2 regions of the Lachnoclostridium phytofermentans ISDg genome follow, and region 1 is predicted to be linked to the other one. Evidence: predicted binding sites of a transcription regulator. Region 1 holds the regulator's gene; the other holds the start of a gene.
What was found. The regulator Rex, encoded in region 1, represses fermentation and respiration genes when NADH is low (regulators of the CRP and FNR family bind a similar motif). The targets are predictions, from matches to a motif close to ATTGTTAANTANTTAACAAT.
Positions count from the first base shown of each region.

Region 2: CPHY_RS19670 (DRTGG domain-containing protein) is a predicted target of Rex. The motif match lies at 1,810-1,829, and genes of this name have one in related genera.

Region 1 covers NC_010001.1:1,151,653-1,156,736, reverse strand. The annotation lists gene alr (alanine racemase) at 1-108, opposite strand, end outside; gene CPHY_RS04820 (bifunctional ADP-dependent NAD(P)H-hydrate dehydratase/NAD(P)H-hydrate epimerase) at 101-1,648, opposite strand; gene acpS (holo-ACP synthase) at 1,662-2,030, opposite strand; gene CPHY_RS04810 (hypothetical protein) at 2,055-2,822, opposite strand; gene CPHY_RS04805 (redox-sensing transcriptional repressor Rex) at 2,819-3,466, opposite strand; gene abc-f (ribosomal protection-like ABC-F family protein) at 4,028-5,084, shown strand, end outside.
Region 2 covers NC_010001.1:4,652,967-4,658,050, forward strand. The annotation lists gene CPHY_RS19660 ([Fe-Fe] hydrogenase large subunit C-terminal domain-containing protein) at 1-730, opposite strand, end outside; gene CPHY_RS19665 (ATP-binding protein) at 876-1,298, opposite strand; gene CPHY_RS19670 (DRTGG domain-containing protein) at 1,295-1,645, opposite strand; gene CPHY_RS19675 (NADH-quinone oxidoreductase subunit NuoE family protein) at 2,072-2,566, shown strand; gene CPHY_RS19680 (ATP-binding protein) at 2,639-3,196, shown strand; gene CPHY_RS19685 ((2Fe-2S) ferredoxin domain-containing protein) at 3,258-3,629, shown strand; gene CPHY_RS19690 (NADH-quinone oxidoreductase subunit NuoF) at 3,645-5,084, shown strand, end outside.

The DNA of each region.
Region 1 (5,084 bases):
CTCTTTCTTTATGTTCTTTCTAGCTTCCGCAACATTATGAATAATAGCATCCAAATTAATATTAGCGCTTACACGCAAGTATCTTTGATTATACGTTTCTTCAATCATGATTTCTTAAAACCTCCGGCAACGCTTCGATCATATCCCCAGCTAACATAGAGTAGGTTGATTTTACTTTGGCGGCTTCTTCTCCTGCCAGTCCATGAAGATACACACCTAGTGTTGCTGCCTTTCCTGCTTCAAGTCCCCCTGCTATCAATCCAGCAATGATTCCCGTGAGTGCATCGCCGCTGCCTCCGGTCGCCATTCCATGGGTACCGGATACATTGATATAACGCAAGTCTTTCGAAGCAACGATAGTCCTGCTATCTTTTAACACATAAATCATTAAGTTATTATAAGTACAATAGCTGGCTATGTCAATTAAATTACAAGGAATTTTATTAAGTGGATATAAAGTAAGCCTAGAAAGCTCCTTTAAATGAGGTGTCAAGATAGTTCCTTCTGGTAGTATTTCCTTTATATAGTAAATTCGTTGATGCAAACGTTCAACCTCGTCTGTTAGCTGTAATACATCAGGTATCATTTCATCTGCCAACATAGCCAGTAAATTAATTCCATCTGCATCTACAATAAGAGGCACTTTCGCTTCTTTACATACTTTAAGCAATAATTTCTTAGCGATAGCCTCTACCCCTAGACCTGGTCCTATAACAATCACAGTTGCAAACTCCAATGCTTTGTTAACCTGTTCCTCATAATCCTCCTCATCATAGGCTGCAAACAAAGCTTCCGGAAGCATTCCCTGAAGCACAGGAATTGCCTTCTTCGCTGAAAGGATCTTTACTAAACCCGCTCCCATACGATATGCTGCTGCCGCACTAAAATAAGCTGCACCAGTCATGCTTTCTGTTCCTGCAATCACGAGTACTCTTCCATAGCTCCCTTTATTGGAATATGGCATTCTGATTGGTAGTTTATCTAAATCAGTAGTTTCGTAGTAAGTGTAGGTAAGACTGTCCAGTTTTTCCTTTGCAAATCCGATATCCGCGATATGAATCTTTCCAGCATAAGTTGCCCCTGGGTAAAGCAATAGTCCAAGTTTTTGTTCACCAAAAGTAACCGTTTCGTTTGCTTTTACTGCACAACCAAAGACTTGCCCATTACTTGCACTAATACCAGACGGTATATCAATCGAAACCACATAACAGTCACTTTGATTAATACTTTGGATCACCTTCGCATATTCACCACTCACCGGTTTGCCAAGGCCTATACCAAAGATACCGTCAATTACTATATTATATTCTGTTATTTCCCATTCGGTACGGATGGATAACCCTAAATTTTTCGCAATCTTCCACTGTTCTCTACATTCTTTCGAAAACTTTTCCATTTCACCGATGATTCCGATGGTTACGTGATACCCCCATAAATGCAAAATGCGAGCAGCTGCAATCCCATCACCGCCATTGTTGCCGGTTCCGCAAACCGCGATGATCTTATCGGTCGGTTTTGCATGTTCTCTGACTTGTTCCGCCACATAAAGTGCTGCACGCTCCATGAGAACCATTGCTGGAATTCCAATCTGCTCGATTGTTTTCTTATCTAAGTTTTTCATTTGCACCGCATCTAGTGCATACCGCATAACTAACCGCCTCCTACTCCCGGATAATCTCACCTATTACATAGGCACTAACTAATTCCTTCGTATTTGTTATAGAGACATGAATCCTCTCGACATTATGTTCCTTCGCTAAAATTTCTGCATTTCCATATAAATTTACATAAGGTTTCCCAAGATTATCGCGTAGTACTTCAATCTCATTTGGTGCAATCGCACGAAAACCTGTTCCAAACATTTTTACAACTGCTTCTTTTACAGCAAAATTCGAAGCTGCCTTTCGTATATCCGAAAGAAGCAGCTTCTGTTCCTGCTCCGTATAAATCTTCGTAAGAAATGTTTTCCGTTCGCAAGCTTTCACTACACGGTTAATTTCTATCATATCCGTGCCAATTCCAAAAATCATGGTAAGAAACTCCACTCTAATTCATTATAGTAAATCTTGTTCTTCGTCAATCTTACGCATCATCTCAGTCCCTAGCATGTCATAGAGATATGTATAAGTTCCACGATAATCTTTCTCGATTTCAAGTTTTTGCTTTTTTAAATTTCGCAGCTTTACCTCAGTTTCCCTGATTTCATCTTCTAAGGATTTTTTTCTTAAATTCTTTTCAAATATGTTACCATAGCAACTCTGTAAACTCTCAACCATCAATTCTTCATTTTTTGCAGCTATTTCACCTGGTAGTTTTTCGAGACTGTCCTCTGCAATCAATAACTTTTGATTGATATCTTCAATAAGTTTTTGATTTTTAGCTAATTTTCTTTCTTTTAGCCTACCAATCGGTGTATGATCAACTTCCATGTTATCCATTATTTCCTGCATCAGTTGAGACTTATATCGTTTCAATCCTTTGATGTCATCTAAGACTCTGCTCTGATCCTTCATCAATTCGACAAGTTCATCCCTTAACCTTCGTTGTACTCCAGACATCTTTTCCTCAGGGAATAAGTTGATAAAGCGTTCATCAAGTGTTACTATTGGAATCTTTCGATTTCGAAAGATTTGACGAAGACTCATTTCAGAGAATACTTTACTCCGATTTATTTTTCTTGGTTCCATCCTTGAAGGTTCCACATAACTTGATACTTTCACATTCTCAAACTCAAGATCGAAGTCTTCATCTAAATCATCCAAATCGCTTAAAGATTTCGTCTTTGGTTCCGACTTGTCGCCAAAACGTTTTCCTAATCTCAAATACTCTCCCCCGATTCTTCTGCCGCTTTTAAATTATACGACAGTCTCATAAGGCTTTCTGCCAAGTGAACATTTTCAACCATAACATCTTTTGGTAAATTTAGATCTGTTGGTGCAAAATTCCATATTGCATGAATACCAAGGCTAACTAAATCTGCCGCCACCTGCGGTGCTTTTGCTTTTGGTATCGTTAGTGCTGCTATATTCACAGTATTTGTTTTCATAAATTCTTCTAGTTCATCAATTAAACGGATTTCAATTCCACGGATGGATATTCCTATCAATCTAGGATTAACATCAAATATCCCACAGATATAAAATCCTCTTCTCTCAAAATCTGTATAATTTGCAAGCGCTTGTCCTAAATTACCTGCTCCAATAATAATAACATTATATTTCTTATCCAGACCAAGTATTTTACCAATCTCGGTATAAAGATATTCTACATTATAACCATATCCTTGTTGACCAAAACCGCCAAAGTTATTTAGATCCTGACGAATCTGTGATGCTGTAACATTCATCTTTTCGCTTAACTCTTTCGAAGAGATACGCACAACATCATTCTCTAATAATTCTCCAAGATAACGATAGTATCTTGGAAGACGCTTGATAACTGCTGATGAAATTGTTTTATCGTACATGCTAACCCTCCATCTTTCCTTCCAGGTTGTCCTATTCTTATACCCCAAATCTATAAGATTGTAACCCTGGTATTACAACAGACTATACACAGATAGGATGTGTTCTTATTATAAATATTATAGTAAATTGTGAATAACCTGTCAATGATTTGACGTAGGATACTACGTATGTTAGAATATTCTACAGTTAATATGCACCTGCGATACACTTCTATTCATAGAATTTGCAGGTGTTAAGAAAGTGTGAAGAAATATTGTCTTCTTATCATGCAAAATGAAATACTTATAAACTTCATTTTGCTTTTTTATTCACAAGGAAAAGTTCGGAAATCGTACTTTTTCATTAATCGGATTGGCGGTGCAAAGTGCGCACCTTTTATCAGAAGTTTAAAAAGCAAACTTCTGATAAGTTATATTATCGGAACAAAAACATGTTCCAATAATCGGATTGACGGTGCAAAGTGCGCACCTTTTATCAGAAGTTTATAAAGCAAACTTCTGATAAGTTATATTATTGTGAAGCTCTTATACAGCTTCCTTTCAGAAGTGTGAGGAAACATCATGATACTAGCATGTAAGAATATTAGTAAAAGCTTTGGAACGACTCCAATACTCGATAAAGTCGCTTTCCATGTAAATGAGCGTGAGAAAGTAGCTATCGTAGGAATTAATGGTGCAGGAAAGTCTACCTTAATAAAAATCATCATGGGTGAATTAACTGCCGATGAAGGAGAGATTATCTTTGCTAAAGGTGCAACTGTAGGATATCTTGCTCAACATCAGGACTTATCCACAGATAGTACCATTTATGAAGAAGTTTTAGCAATAAAATCAGATATAATTAAAATGGAAGAAACAATTCGCCGTCTTGAAATAGATATGAAATCAGCTACTGGCGCAGAATTAGAACGAATGCTTTCTTCCTACTCAAGACTAACACATGATTTTGAGTTAAAGAATGGATATGCCTACCAAAGTGAAGTAATTGGTGTACTAAAAGGTCTTGGCTTTACGGAGGAAGATTTTAACAAAAAAGTATCAACCCTTTCTGGTGGACAAAAAACACGTGTAGCTCTTGGTAAGCTTCTCTTAAGTACACCAGATATCATCTTCTTAGATGAGCCTACCAACCACCTTGATATGGAATCTATCGCTTGGTTAGAAACTTTCTTAGTGAATTATTCTGGAGCTGTTGTTGTAATCGCCCATGACCGTTACTTCCTTAATAAAGTAGTTTCCAAGGTTGTGGAATTAGATAACACAAAGGCGACAATGTTCGAAGGAAATTATTCTGACTATGCAATGAAAAAAGAACAACTTCGTGAAACCATGATTCGTCATTACTTAAATCAGCAGCGTGAAATTAAACATCAAGAAGAGGTCATAGCAAAACTTCGTTCCTTCAACCGCGAAAAATCCATAAAACGTGCGGAAAGTCGTGAGAAGATGTTGGATAAAATAGATCGCCTTGATAAACCAGTTACTGTAAATGATAAGATGCATATAGCCCTTGAACCAAATATCATAAGTGGTAATGATGTACTAACAGTGACTGATTTGCGTAAATCCTATGGTTCTCTAACACTGTTTGACCAACTAAATTTTGAGGTAAAACGTG
Region 2 (5,084 bases), 1.3 Mb from region 1:
TTGCAAGGTCTTCTAACTCTTCTCTTTCTGCTACAGTTTTCATACAGCTAATTAACTGAGGATAGACATCCTTAATTGCAAGTACCCCATCCACCTCACTTTTTTCATATCCCAACGGATTTTTTGCCGCTGTAACCTTCGCTGGGCATGGTGAAATGAAAAAGATACCTATTTTCTCACTTGGAAGTCCCGTCTTTTCCATGGCTATTTTTCTAGCTAATTCCGCAGCAATATCAACTGGCGCCTTTAACGGAAGCAGATGCTCCAATAAGCTTGGAAAACGGACACGAATCAATCTAGTTACCACAGGGCATGCCGTACTAATAACAGGCCACTTCTCCTTATGTTCTTCTATGTACATTCTAGTTGCTGCAGATACAATTTCAGCAGCACCGCTTACTTCAAAAACATCAGAGAATCCCATTAACTTTAAGGCATTTAAAACAATATTAATATCATCTAAATTATTCATCTGTGCATACAAAGAAGGTGCTGGTAAGGCAACGGTATATTCGAATTGCTTAATCATATCCATACTATCATACGTCGCATTCTTGGCATGATGAGGACATATTCTAATACACTCACCACAGTCGATACAAAATTCCTTTGTGATTACCGCCTTTTGATTACGAACTCTTATTGCCTCGGTAGGGCAACGCTTAATGCAATTGATACAGCCCTTACAAAGGTTTTCATCTAATCGTACCGCGGTATGAAACTTCCCCATCGTCATCCCCCTCTCCTAGCATATCTCTTAGTATATATTTCATTCCAAGACACAAAAAACATATAGGAAGCTATGCTGATTCTTTATGCACTATATCTTAATACATCAACTCTAATATATCCATCATTCCTTTATACTAACATAATTACATATAAACCTTCAACGATACAGTAGTCCCCTCTCCCAATATGGTATTTATACTCATTTCATCTGAGTATTTTTTCATATTTGGAAGGCCCATGCCAGCCCCAAATCCCAGTGCCCTAACATTATCGGGTGCAGTGGAATATCCAGCCTGCATGGCAAGTTCTACATCTACAATTCCTGGTCCCTCATCTTTTAATATCATTATGATTTCTGTAGAAGAGATATGTACCGTGATATCTCCTCCATGAGCATGAATCACCATGTTTATCTCGCCCTCATACATAGAGATGGCAACCTTTCTTATAGCCTCCGGATTTGCTCCCATCTGCTTTAATTTCTTTTTAACATCACTAGATGCTTCCCCCGCTCTAGTAAAATCATCACCAGGTATCGTATAAGTTAGTGTGATTGATTGGCTCAATTTGAGGTACCTCCTCGCAGACCATTTTGATATAATAAACCACATGCTGTAAACATACGATGTCCGGTACATAATAACGGTATTTCTCTTTCATTTGCAAGCTCAATCATAGCTTCATCTGGTCTTTTTCCTCGAACAAAAACGATACATACGACATCCATCATCTCCGCTGTGCGAATTACCTGTAAATTGCACAACCCGGTTAACAATACGCATTGTTCTTCGACAAATGCAAGTACATCACTCATCATATCGGATCCACAACCAGTTTGTGCCTCACGATTTAAAAATTCTTCTCCGCTAATTACCTGTGCTCCAAGTATTTCTTTCACATCTCTTACAGTCATGTGCGAATGCCTCCTCATCTTCTTTTACTCTATTTATCTTTATGGCTTTCCTTTTTTCAATAAAACTGTCAATATTGTATAAATTTTATACATTTTTACTTATTTATCAGTATAACATTACCAAATGTTCTTTTCAACTCCAGCTGGATAATTATTTTAATCTATATGTTATTTTATTAACCACTTTCTATGTATTATTGTATATTTCATATAAATAATTCAATATTTAATGTGCTTAATATGTTTCATGTATTTTATTGCATATACAATTGTATATAGTGTATTTGGTTATACTAAAATTAAAGATTACTATTTGTTAAATTTATATCATTGTGGATTTTTCACTAATACCATGCTATAATACTATTGTTTTTCGACAACATGTCATCGAAAAGATTGTTAAAAAACTATCAAGGAGGTTTTATCATGAGCTCACAGAAATCAACCGTTCCTTTTGCTGGAACAAAAGAGCAAGAGGCAGAACTTATAAGTGTTATAGAAGAGCTTAAAAGTGACAAAGGTGCCTTAATGCCAATACTTCAGAAGGCACAGGAAATCTATGGTTACCTTCCGATTGAAGTTCAAACCATTATTTCTAACACATTAGATATTCCTTTGGAAAAGATTTATGGAGTAGTAACATTTTATTCTCAATTCTCTCTTTTACCAAAAGGGAAATTCAAAATTTCCGTATGTCTTGGAACCGCCTGTTATGTAAAAGGCTCTGGTGACATCTATAATAAACTCATGGAGAAGCTTGGTATTGCTAGCGGCGAATGTACCCCTGACGGTAAGTTCTCTTTAGAAGCTTGCCGTTGTATTGGTGCCTGTGGTTTAGCTCCTGTTCTTACCGTTAACGATGATGTATACGGAAGACTTTCCGTAGATGACTTGGATGGTATTCTTGCTAAATACGCATAAGCTAATTCCTATTAGTACCTTTCAACTTCAAAATCGCATTGTTTATAGAATATGAAATAGAGGAAATCAAGTATGATGCCGGAAATCTCTCTGAACGTATTAGATGTGGCTCAAAATTCCATACGTGCAGACGCAACACTCATTATTATAACTGTAACTGCAGATAGAAAAAAGGATACTATGACTATAGTAATTAAAGATAATGGCTGTGGCATGACAAAAGAGCAGGTAACCCATGTCTTAGACCCTTTTTTCACAACACGAACTACCCGTAAGGTCGGGCTTGGAATACCGTTTTTTCAATATGCGGCGACTTCCACTGGTGGTAACTTTTCCATAGATTCTGTTGTTGGGGAAGGTACCATGGTTACAGCAAGTTTTATTCTCTCTCATATTGATCGGATGCCGCTTGGAGACATGACAAGCACGATGCATACGCTGATAACATTGAATAACCGGATAGATTTCTTATATACATATACCGTAGATGACAAAAGTTTCACCCTAGATACCAGAGAAATTCGAATGATACTTGACGGAATACCGCTTAATTCTCCTGATGTTTCTAATTATATACGAGAGTTTTTAAGCGAAAATAAGCAAGAAGTCGACCAAGGAATCATTCTCTAAGATAATCCGTTTGAATTTGGTAATTATATGCGCAAAGAATATGCGCAGAAATGGAGGAATTATGAAATCTCTTGAAGAATTAAAAGCAATACGGGAGAAGATGCAGAATCAAATTGGCCTTCGTAACGAAGCCGAAGCAAATATCCGTGTCGTTGTAGGTATGGCTACCTGCGGTATCGCAAGTGGAGCAAGACCTGTTCTTAATGCTCTTTCAACCGCAGTTCAAGAAAAAGGCCTTTCAAATATTGTGGTTACACAAACAGGATGTATCGGTTTGTGTCAGTTTGAACCAATTGTAGAGATTACGGAAGCCGATAAAGAAAAAGTAACTTATGTAAAGATGACAGCAGAAAAAGCGCTTGAAGTAGTAGAAAAGCACTTAGTACGTGGACAAATTGTCAAGGAATATACGATTCAAAATTATATTAAATAGCGAGGAGGACCTAATATGTATCGTTCACACATCTTAGTTTGTGGCGGAACTGGTTGTACTTCCTCCGGAAGTCAGCAGATTCTAAATGCGTTACAGACTGAAATCGAAAAAGCCGGACTAAAAGAAGAGGTTGCTGTCGTTCAGACAGGATGCCACGGACTTTGTGCTTTGGGACCTATTATGTTAATTTATCCAGAAGGCACATTTTACTCTATGGTAAATGTTGACGACATCCCGGAAATCGTAACGGAGCACTTATTAAAAGGTAGAATTGTGAAACGCCTTCTCTATAATGAGACTGTTACTGAAGATGGTATCAAATCATTAAACGAAACGGATTTTTATAAAAAACAGCACAGAATAGCACTTCGTAATTGTGGTGTAATTAACCCAGAGAATATTGATGAATACATAGGAACAAGGGGGTACGAAGCACTTGGTAAGGTTCTTACTGAGATGACCCCAGACGATGTAATACAAGTCCTCCTAGACAGCGGGTTACGTGGCCGTGGAGGCGGCGGATTCCCAACCGGTTTAAAGTGGAAACTTGCAAAAGGAAATGACGCTGATCAAAAATATGTTTGCTGTAATGCCGATGAAGGTGACCCAGGTGCATTCATGGATCGTTCTGTATTAGAAGGTGACCCTCACGTTGTATTAGAAGCCATGGCTATTGCAGGATATGCAATAGGAGCAACCCAAGGATATATTTACGTTCGTGCAGAATACCCAATCGCTGTTGCTCGTCTTGAAATTGCAATCAAACAGGCGAGAGAATATGGACTTCTTGGGAATAATATATTCGGAACCGATTTCTCCTTTGATGTAGGTCTTCGTTTAGGTGCTGGTGCTTTCGTTTGTGGAGAAGAGACAGCTCTTATGACCTCTATTGAAGGTAACCGTGGTGAACCTCGTCCACGTCCTCCATTCCCAGCACAAAAAGGATTATTCCAGAAACCAACTATATTAAATAACGTAGAAACTTATGCTAATATCCCACAGATTATTCTAAATGGATCCGAATGGTTTGCATCTATGGGTACTGAAAAGAGCAAGGGTACGAAAGTATTCGCTCTTGGTGGCAAGATCAAGAACACTGGTCTTGTAGAAATCCCAATGGGTACTACACTTCGCGAAGTTGTAGAACAAATCGGTGGCGGTATTCCTAACGGTAAGAAGTTTAAGGCTGCTCAGACCGGCGGACCATCCGGCGGATGTATTCCAGTGGAGCACTTTGATATTCCAATCGATTACGATAACCTGATTTCCATCGGTTCTATGATGGGTTCTGGTGGTCTTATCGTAATGGATGAAGACAACTGTATGGTTGATATTGCTAAGTTCTTCCTTGAATTCACCGTAGATGAGTCTTGTGGTAAATGTACTCCATGTCGAATCGGTACAAAGCGTATGTTAGAGATTCTCGAAAAGATTACCAAGGGTAATGGAACCTTA